Regions from separate parts of the Chitinophaga sancti genome, predicted to be linked through region 1. Evidence: riboswitches for the same ligand, from Rfam matches in the RefSeq annotation. Region 1 holds a riboswitch; each other region holds the start of a gene.
What was found. Region 1 has a riboswitch for thiamine pyrophosphate ahead of thiM (hydroxyethylthiazole kinase). Riboswitches for the same ligand answer to the same signal wherever they lie in the genome.

Region 1 (3,257 bases):
TTCCACCTGTATCTGGCTCAGTGCTTTGTTCCAGACGGCTTCATTCTTTGCTTTCAAAGCAGCAAAATCCCAATCGGGTATTTCAGCTTCCAGGTTTTTACGGGCATTATCAATACTGGTAAAAGAGGTTCCAATACGTACTCTTACCTGTTCACCTTTTTGCAGGTAATAAGCCGCATAGCCAGATTTATCTAAGGGAGTCACCGTCTCTATCTGCATAACAAAATAGCCACAAAAACCTGCCGGTTCTCCCCACCCCTGATAAATACGATGCACAGGATTATAACCTGTTATTTCATGCCTGTAGGCATTAATCTTCACAATACCTTCCTGCCGGTCACTATTTGGTGTCAGCAACAGGTACAGGCTATCCGTCTTTTCCATAGTAAACTGGAACATGCTACATCTTAAAGTAGCCGTGATCTCCGTACTAACAGCCGGTAGGGTTAATTTATAGTATGCAGGGGTACTGATTTCCTTGTCATGAGAAAAAGGCGTTGCGTAGTTAGTCGTAAAGTGCCCGGTGATAGGCATAATGGTGAAACTACCATAATCCTGTGTACAGGAGCCACTCAGCCAGTGTGTACCTCTAAACCCGGTCAACAGGCTGTCTCTGTAAGTATATGGAGGAAAACATTTGTTTTCGGTCGTATTGGTTTGCGGTGTCCATTGCGTCATACCAAATGGCAGTCCAACTGCCGGAATGGTGTTGGCATAAGATTCAGTGCCACTGCCATGTTTCTGGGAAGAAGCCGTTGTACTGGCTGCCGTGCCCGAAAGTGGCTGAACATAACGTAGAAGGTCTGATGTCTGGGCAGAAACACTTCCGTGGAAAAGACAGGCGATAGCCGCCATTGATACAATTAACCGCATAGACACAAGTATAAAAAATAATTATGTCATTTTTCTCCCGTTGTTTGCTAAATTTGAGCAGGCTTTAGGGGTGTTCCTTCATTGGAACTGAGAATTACTCTTCGAACCTGATCCGGCTAGTACCGGCGTAGGGAAAAGCAGCTGCTTAGCGCATGCGCACTCCTGGCCATTATACTTAAAATCAATATGGCATTATGAAGGAGTTTATCAGGGAACAGATCCTGGCTGTTCGGCAACAATCCCCGCTGGTTCACAGTATCACAAATTATGTAGTCATGAATAATACTGCCAATGCATTGCTGGCAGTAGGTGCATCTCCCATTATGGCCCATGCTCATTCGGAAATGGTGGACATGGTCAGGATTGTAGGTGCACTCGTAATTAACATCGGTACCCTCGATGAATACTGGGTAAAGAGTATGGAACTCGCTATCGGTCAGGCAAATACCCTGGGTAAACCATGGATCCTTGACCCCGTTGGAGCAGGTGCGACCCCTTACAGAGATGAAGTATTAAAACAATTACTGGAACTAAAGCCGACCATTATCCGTGGCAATGCTTCTGAAATCATGGCGCTTGCCCGTAAGAATGCCGGCACTACCAAAGGCGTGGATAGCACCGAGGAGAGCACTGCCGCTGTAGAAGCAGCTCGTTTTCTGCAACAGGAGTTTGGCAGTGTCGTGTGTGTATCCGGTGCTGTGGATATCATTGTTGGCAAAGACACGACTATATTATTATCAAACGGACACCCGCTGATGGCAAAGGTGACAGGAATGGGTTGTACAGCTACCGCACTGATTGGCGCTTTTGCAGCTGTTAATCCCAAGGATCCCTTTTGTGCAACCGTTTCGGCCATGGCTCTGCTGGGTATAGCAGGTGAAAAAGCGGCAAAGATGTCTGCCGGCCCGGGTAGTATGCAGGTAAATATACTGGATCAATTATATCAACTGACAGATGATGTAGTGGCTTCACTGATTAAAATAGAGGAGTCCAATGTTTAATCGCAGATTATACCTGGTCATCAGCGAAGAAGCCTGCAAAGGCAGAGATCTGGTTACAGTGGCGACTGCAGCTATAAAAGGTGGAGTAGATTTAATTCAGTTACGCGAAAAAGAACTGGATAACCCTGCTTTTTTAGAACGTGCCCTTCGTCTCAAAGAAGCGCTCATTCCTCATAGGGTACCCTTGATCATCAACGACAATTTATGGGTGGCACAGCAATGTGGCGCTACAGGTATACATGTTGGTAACAGTGATCTGGCGCCATTGGCTATCAGGGCACAATGGCCTTCCTGCGGAATCTTAGGGTATTCCATAGAATATGAAAAACAGATCTATACAGCCGATGCAGAGGCTTCAGATTACCTCGCTCTAAGTCCCATTTTTGCAACACCAACCAAAACGGATACCGTTACAGAATGGAAACTGGAAGGGATCAGGCATATCCGTGCTCTCACAGATAAACTACTGGTAGCGATTGGCGCTATCCACGCAGGCAATGCGGCAGATGTGATCAAAGCAGGAGCAGATTGTCTGGCCATTGTATCTGCTATTTGTGGGGCACCGGACCCTGAAAAAGCAGCTGCTACCATTCGTCTTCAAATAGAAAAAGCTCTATGACAAAATATAAATATGTACCTGTGTTGACCATCGCAGGTTCCGACAGCGGGGGAGGGGCAGGCATACAGGCTGACCTGAAAACCTTTGCTGCATTGGGTTGCTTTGGAACATCCGCGATCACAGCGATCACGGTACAAAATACATTGGGCGTAACAGGGATCCATAGTATTCCCCCCGAAATTGTAACAGGCCAGATACGTGCCGTGATGGATGATATACAACCGGCTGCCATAAAAATAGGGATGATACATTCACCTGCGTTAGCATTAGCGCTTGCCGAAACGCTGGTATTATATCCCAATGTACCGGTAGTACTCGATCCTGTCATGGTGGCGACCAGTGGAGACCGGCTGATAGAATCAACCACCATTTCAATACTGAAAGAGAAATTATTCCCTTTGGTATCATTGGTTACACCCAACCTGGATGAAGCGGCTATCCTTGCAGACATGCCTTTGCAAGATCTTTCTGGTATGCAACAGGCAGCAGATCGTATTTTACAAACAGGTTGTAAGGCGGTGTTGGTAAAAGGGGGGCATCTGGCAGGTAAAGAATTGTTTGATGTCTATAAAGATCAGGGGAATAATGTACATATCATATCCAGTCAGCACATAGATACTGCAAATACGCATGGTACAGGGTGTACCCTATCTTCTGCTATCGCAGCTTATCTGGGTCGTGGAGAAAAGTTGGTGACAGCTATTGACAAGGCCAGTCAATATATACATAGCGCCATTGCTGCAGGGCAACATGTACAAACCGGG
Region 2 (3,257 bases), 1.7 Mb from region 1:
GCCCACAGCCACTTTCAGCCTTTTTATTCCCCAAATTTTCCGTAATTTAATACATCCATTGTCCCATAAATAAATTCCCGTGTATGGAATCGTTCTTCAATAACATTCCTTCTTACTACCGCACCGCAATACTCGTTGGTGGCCTGGTCCTTCTTTGGGTTTTTGAAGGCGCCTTTCCCAGACTTTATTTCAAATCAAACCGCTACCGCCACGCCGGCACAAACCTCTTCTTCACCCTTACCACCGCCGTCGTAAACTTTGCCCTCGCCTTCCTCATCGTAAAAGCATGTACATTTACCACCAACAACCATTTTGGCCTTCTTTACCTTGTACCGTTACCTAACTGGCTCCATGCCATTCTCGCCATCCTTATGATGGACCTGATCGGAGCCTACCTCGTTCACCTGATCCAGCACAAAATAGCCTGGATGTGGCACTTCCATAAGATCCACCACATCGACACCGCTGTAGATGCCACCACCGCCCTCCGGCACCACCCCATAGAAAGCATCTTCCGCGTCATCGCTCTCTTTGTCGCTGTCATCACCATGGGTATCCCCATCTGGATGGTATTCCTGTACCAAACCATCTCTGCATTCATGTCCCAGTTCAACCATGCTAATATCCACCTCCCTAAATGGCTGGATAATGCCCTGAGCTGGATCATCGTATCGCCAGACATGCATAAGGTACACCACAGCCATTTACAACCGGAAACGGACACTAATTACGCTAATATTTTTTCAATTTGGGACCGCCTCTTTGGCACGTTTAAGAAGGTAAATGATACCACTTCTCTGAAGTATGGACTGGATGAATACCAGGACGAAAGGTATCAGCAGATAGGGGCACTACTAAAAGCACCATTCGACAAACCTTTAAATCAATAAATATATGCAACAGCACACCACTTCGTCCACGTCCACTAAAGTTGCCTGCTACATTTCCCTGTTCGCAGGCGTATCTTCCGCTGTGTATGCATTCGTGGCAAGAAACCCAGAAACAGGTCTTGTCTTTGCTATTGCAGCCATCATCATGGGTGGACTCTCAGATATAAAAGCCCGTAAGAATATTGATGATATGCAGGTCGCTACCGCCGGTATATTCATGGCCGTTGTTGCCCTCGCAGTTACCTTATGGCAAATGTATAGCTGATTCACTCCGGAGGGAGAGGAGTGAACTTACTTACGTGACTTCACTTTTTTCCCTCCTGTTTCTTTCCTGTATTTTTCCAGGTATCCCTCTGCGGCCTTCACAGGAAACAAGACCAGTGAAGTATCCGTAAGGTCTCTGATTATTACAGTATCTATGGTTCTTGTACTATCCGATGATTTCACCCCTTCTGCATGATTCCACAGTAATAATGTATCATGTTGTAACGCCCATTTTTCATACACCAGCGAGTACATATTGATCGCAATCGCTTTCCTGTTTTTCTTCAATTCCATACCCTGCCACTCATTGTCCTTCCCCGTTACAGGCTGCAACCACTTCCCAATCAGTTTTGCCGTGTCGATTACTATGGTATCTGCTACTACGGTAACAGTTGAGTCTTCTACAATAGAAGGCACTGTATCCATTGCAGGCGCATATACCGGGGTATCCATAACAGCCTCCTCTTTCCCAGGCTTACGCGAGTGATGACAGGCAAATGAAAAGATGGTGATAAAACTCACCAGCAGCATGCTATTTTTCATACGCTCAAAGATATGGACTTTTTCCCCTACCTTTATGCTTCACTTTAGGGGTGTTTTCCAGGCCACCATACCCGGAAAGCTGAGATGAGACCCTCAGTACCTGACGCAGCTCATACTGCCGTAGGGAAAAGTACTTGATACAGCTTCTTTTGCTGTAGATATAAGTAACCTGAATCCTCACATCTTCTACCATCCTTAAAGTTTATTGTTTCACCTTAATTCATGCATTCATGGAAGTGACTGTAAACAATAAACTTTATGCGGTGCAGCAGGGAACAACCATCGCTGCCCTCTTACAGTTTATTCAACTACCATCCGACAAAGGACTGGCCGTGGCTATCAACAGGGAGGTAATACCTAAACCCGCATGGCCGCAACACATCTTGCAAACCGCAGATAGTATTACTATCATCCGCGCTACACAGGGAGGTTAATTTTTTCATTTAATTTTTTGTGCACTGCAGGGCATCCCCTCGCAGCAGGACTTCTTATTTCTTCACCCATCTTATTTGTTGTATGAAAATCGAAAACATTTCACGCAATCCACTACCCGCATCCAGGAAAATCTACATTAACGGCGTTGCTATGAGAGAGATAACGCTAACACCTACCCGACTGTATGGTAGTAAAGGAGAAACCACACCTAACGAACCACTCATTGTATACGATACCAGTGGCCCTTACACCGATCCGGCTATTGAGATTGATGTACGCAAAGGGCTGCCAAAACTGCGCGCAGCATGGGCACCGCAAAAAAACGCCACACAGCTGCACTATGCACGCAAAGGGATCATCACACCCGAAATGGAATACATCGCTATCCGCGAAAACCAGGGTGCCGCCCAACAACACATCACACCTGAATTTATCAGACAGGAAGTAGCCGCAGGCAGAGCTATCATCCCTGCCAATATCAATCATACCGAGTGCGAACCAATGATTATTGGCCGTAATTTTTTGGTAAAGATCAATGCCAATATCGGTAACTCCGCCGTCACTTCCAGCATCGAAGAAGAAGTGGAAAAAGCAGTGTGGGCCTGCCGCTGGGGCGCCGATACCATTATGGATCTCAGCACCGGCAAAAACATTCATGAAACACGTGAATGGATCCTGCGCAACTCACCTGTACCTATCGGCACTGTACCCATTTACCAGGCATTGGAAAAAGTAAATGGTAAAGCTGAAGACCTTACCTGGGAGATATATCGTGATACCATCATCGAACAGGCAGAACAGGGTGTAGACTATTTCACCATCCATGCCGGTGTACTGCTACGCTACATTCCACTCACCGCCAATCGTATGACGGGCATCGTTTCGCGCGGGGGGTCTATCATGGCCAAATGGTGTCTGGCACACCACCAGGAAAACTTCCTCTACACCCACTTTGAAGAGATCTGTGAAATCATGAAAATCTATGACGTCTCTTTCTCATTAGGCGATGGCTTACGTCCCGGTAGTATTGCAGATGCCAACGATGCCGCGCAGTTCGCTGAACTGGAAACCCTGGGCGAACTCACTAAAATCGCCTGGAAACACGATGTTCAGGTCATGATCGAA
Region 3 (3,257 bases), 380 kb from region 1:
TTTCTGTGTATCTCTCGTCACAATAATCTCCGCAGAGATTTTCGTCAGTGTTGTTTTTTCCTGGTACTGCGTCACCACTACTGCTGTGTGATAAGGGATCTCTTCTTCATACAGATGGAAGATCTTTTCCCTGATTATCTCAGCTACGAAGAAGCGGGTAGATTTATCTGTTAATGTATCTTCAGGATAGAAAGGATCACTTTCCGGTAGCATGCTGACGATCTGTTTCAGCAGTGCATCCACACCTTTTTTCTGCAAGGCAGAGATGGTGATAACGGTTGCTTTACCCCATTCTTCACATTGCTTTACGATCTCTTCCAGCTTTTCCTTTTCCATCACGTCCATCTTGTTGATCACAAGCAGACATTTTGCTTTCAGTTTCAGCGAATCGAAGAGTTCAAGGTTTTCAGCTACATTGTCTTTCACATCCATCATCAGCAAAGCGACGTCTGCATCTTCAAGAGCAGACTTCACTGCACCCATCATCTTTTCGTGTAACCGGTAACGCGGGTCTATAATACCCGGGGTATCGGAGAATACAATCTGGTATTCATCAGTAGTCACAATACCAGTTATGCGATGTCTGGTAGTTTGAACCTTCGGGGATACAATAGCGAGCTTTTCGCCAATGAGTGCGTTCATGAGGGTGCTTTTCCCTGCATTCGCTTTTCCGAAGATATTTACAAACCCTGCTTTATGCATGTAATTTTTTTCCTAAACTTCCTGAAATAAAAAAATCCCGACCTAGCCGGGACTTCGTTTGTAGCGAGGAGGGGATTCGAACCTCTGACCTTCGGGTTATGAGCCCGACGAGCTACCTCTGCTCTACCTCGCAATGAGAGTGCAAAGATAGACAAAGATTCATCCCTGCCAAATATTTTTTAAAAGAAATCCTGCTAACATTTAATCCCGGTCATAAACTCAAACAATAAAATATACTACTATCAAGGCTTTCAAGGCAGTACTTTTGAGCAAAAAATAATTGAATATTTGTTTTTCTTCATTTACATGAACCAAAAAACTCACTCCTGCCAACGGCAAAAGTGAGTTTTTAAGATTCAGGAAATTGACAATATCAATGAACTGCCGACATCACTCCAGGGATAAAGAACAGACCTATAGACGAAAACTATCCCTTTTAAAAAGGAAATTCATTAAAATGGCAAATCATTTCTTACACCTTCATCATCCTCTTCTTCATGCTCCTTTTCTAATTCATCCTCACTTCGCTCCTCCTCTACCCCTGCACTTCCGGTTCCCAATACTCCCCTCGCTCCCGGCAGCAACGCCAGCTCCGATACTCTCATGTTCACACCTGCCAGCACCTCGCCCTGCTTACCCGCATACCCTTTGAACACAGGCCGGCCTTCTACATACACCAGCGTACCCTTTTTTAAATACGGACCCAGATTATCCCGCTCCCAGACAGAACAATTAATCCATGTAGTACGCTCCTGCACTACTCCCATTAAGTTTTTAAACTGTTCATTTTGTGCTACACTGAATGACAGCACAGATTTCCCGTTGATGACTTTTTTCAAAGCATCATGCCCCAGATGGCCAATGACCGAAAGTCTGATCATGCAATTACAAATTGATGGTTAACATTAAAAAAATAAAACGTGTGAAAACTTTCCAGGGGGGATAATATATATGCAATTCTAATTTAACAATTTTCTTCCATTTAAAAAATTTTTCTCTATACCTTTGTTCCGGAATCCGGTATGTACCAGCGTACATTTTTTCAAACCACCAGCCGGCTTCACCTCGGGGTGCCTTACTATCAGGCTGAGATCAGACCCGTTGAACCTGATCAGGTAATGCTGATTAGGAAAGGTAAGTGAATCAATTCTTCCTTACCCACATATGGCAAGCTGCACGCACATGCGTAGCAGAAAACTTAATGCTACCCTCATACCGTAGCTTTTTAAACTGTTGAGTCCATGAGACAATTCTTACTGTTATGGCTGGTTTTCAGCGCAGTCTCGGTACATGCACAAACCGTGCTTACCGGTATAGTCACTGACAAAAAAACCGGCCGCCCCCTTGAAGGCGTGTCCGTCAGCATTATTTCTGCCGACAATACCGGCGCCCATTCCAATGCCAATGGGGTTTACCGCATTTTACTCCCTTCACAGGGCACCTTTACTATCAAAGCAACTTACCTGGGCTTTCAGCCCCTCACTACCTCTGTGCATACAAACGGTACCCGTACCAATGCCGATCTGCAAATGGAAGAAACCGGCCTCTTCGTACAACCTGTTGAAATTACCAGCCTGCGCGTAGGCCAGCATGCGCCATTTACTCAATCTACTATCACTGCCGAAGAGATTAAGAAGCAAAACCTGGGACAGGATCTGCCCATCCTGCTCAATCAAATGCCGGGTGTGGTGACCAACTCCGATGCTGGTACTGGCATTGGTTACACCAGTATGCGTGTAAGAGGTACGGACATCACCCGTATCAATGTTACGAACAACGGTATCCCTGTCAATGATGCGGAATCACAGGGCACCTATTTTGTAGATATTCCAGACCTCGCTTCCAGCGTGAGCAGTATTCAGCTGCAACGGGGTGTAGGTACTTCTACCAACGGTGCCGGAGCTTTCGGCGCCTCTCTCAATATCAGCACCAACGATTACAGAGAGAAAGCTTATGGCGAAATCTACAACAGCTTCGGCTCTTTCAATTCATGGAAGAACACTGTCAAAGCAGGTACCGGCCTCATTAACGGCCACTTTACCGTAGATGCGCGCCTGTCAAGAGTCACCTCCGATGGATACATTGACCGTGCCAGCTCCAATCTCAAAGCTTTTTATACTTCTGCCGCATATATATCTAAGAACACCGCCATCCGCCTCAACATTTCTTCAGGCACTGAAAAGACTTACCAGGCATGGAACGGCGTACCACAGGATTCCCTGGCTACCCACCGTACCTATAACTCTGCCGGACAAAAATCGGATGGCTCTTATTATAATAACGAAACGGACAATTACCAGATGGACAACTACCAGTTGTTCCTCAATCAGGCCCTCAGCGATAAACTGAACTTCACCGTTGCTGCTCACTATACCAAAGGCAAAGGGTATTACGAGCAGTACAAAGAAGCGCAGGCATACAGTGATTATGGCCTTGCCAATCCTGTTATCAATGATGCAGAAGTGACCAGCACAGACCTCATCCGTCAGCTATGGCTGGACAATGATTTCTATGGTAGCATCTTCTCTGTCAACTACCAGGATACTAAATTCAGC

Region 2: it holds a riboswitch for thiamine pyrophosphate, as region 1 does, so the genes downstream of both, thiS (sulfur carrier protein ThiS) here and thiM (hydroxyethylthiazole kinase) in region 1, are expected to answer to the same signal.
Region 3: it holds a riboswitch for thiamine pyrophosphate, as region 1 does, so the genes downstream of both, SIO70_RS29175 (TonB-dependent receptor) here and thiM (hydroxyethylthiazole kinase) in region 1, are expected to answer to the same signal.

What each region holds. Positions count from the first base shown of each region.
Region 1 covers NZ_CP139247.1:7,680,675-7,683,931, reverse strand. The annotation lists gene SIO70_RS30775 (GH92 family glycosyl hydrolase) at 1-873, opposite strand, end outside; TPP riboswitch at 930-1,024, shown strand; gene thiM (hydroxyethylthiazole kinase) at 1,068-1,874, shown strand; gene thiE (thiamine phosphate synthase) at 1,867-2,493, shown strand; gene thiD (bifunctional hydroxymethylpyrimidine kinase/phosphomethylpyrimidine kinase) at 2,490-3,257, shown strand, end outside.
Region 2 covers NZ_CP139247.1:1,097,938-1,101,194, forward strand. The annotation lists gene SIO70_RS04495 (sterol desaturase family protein) at 84-890, shown strand; gene SIO70_RS04500 (hypothetical protein) at 895-1,155, shown strand; gene SIO70_RS04505 (lipocalin family protein) at 1,182-1,697, opposite strand; TPP riboswitch at 1,734-1,841, shown strand; gene thiS (sulfur carrier protein ThiS) at 1,928-2,131, shown strand; gene thiC (phosphomethylpyrimidine synthase ThiC) at 2,214-3,257, shown strand, end outside.
Region 3 covers NZ_CP139247.1:7,297,376-7,300,632, forward strand. The annotation lists gene era (GTPase Era) at 1-702, opposite strand, end outside; tRNA gene SIO70_RS29165 (tRNA-Met) at 764-835, opposite strand; gene SIO70_RS29170 (single-stranded DNA-binding protein) at 1,155-1,583, opposite strand; TPP riboswitch at 1,759-1,851, shown strand; gene SIO70_RS29175 (TonB-dependent receptor) at 1,944-3,257, shown strand, end outside.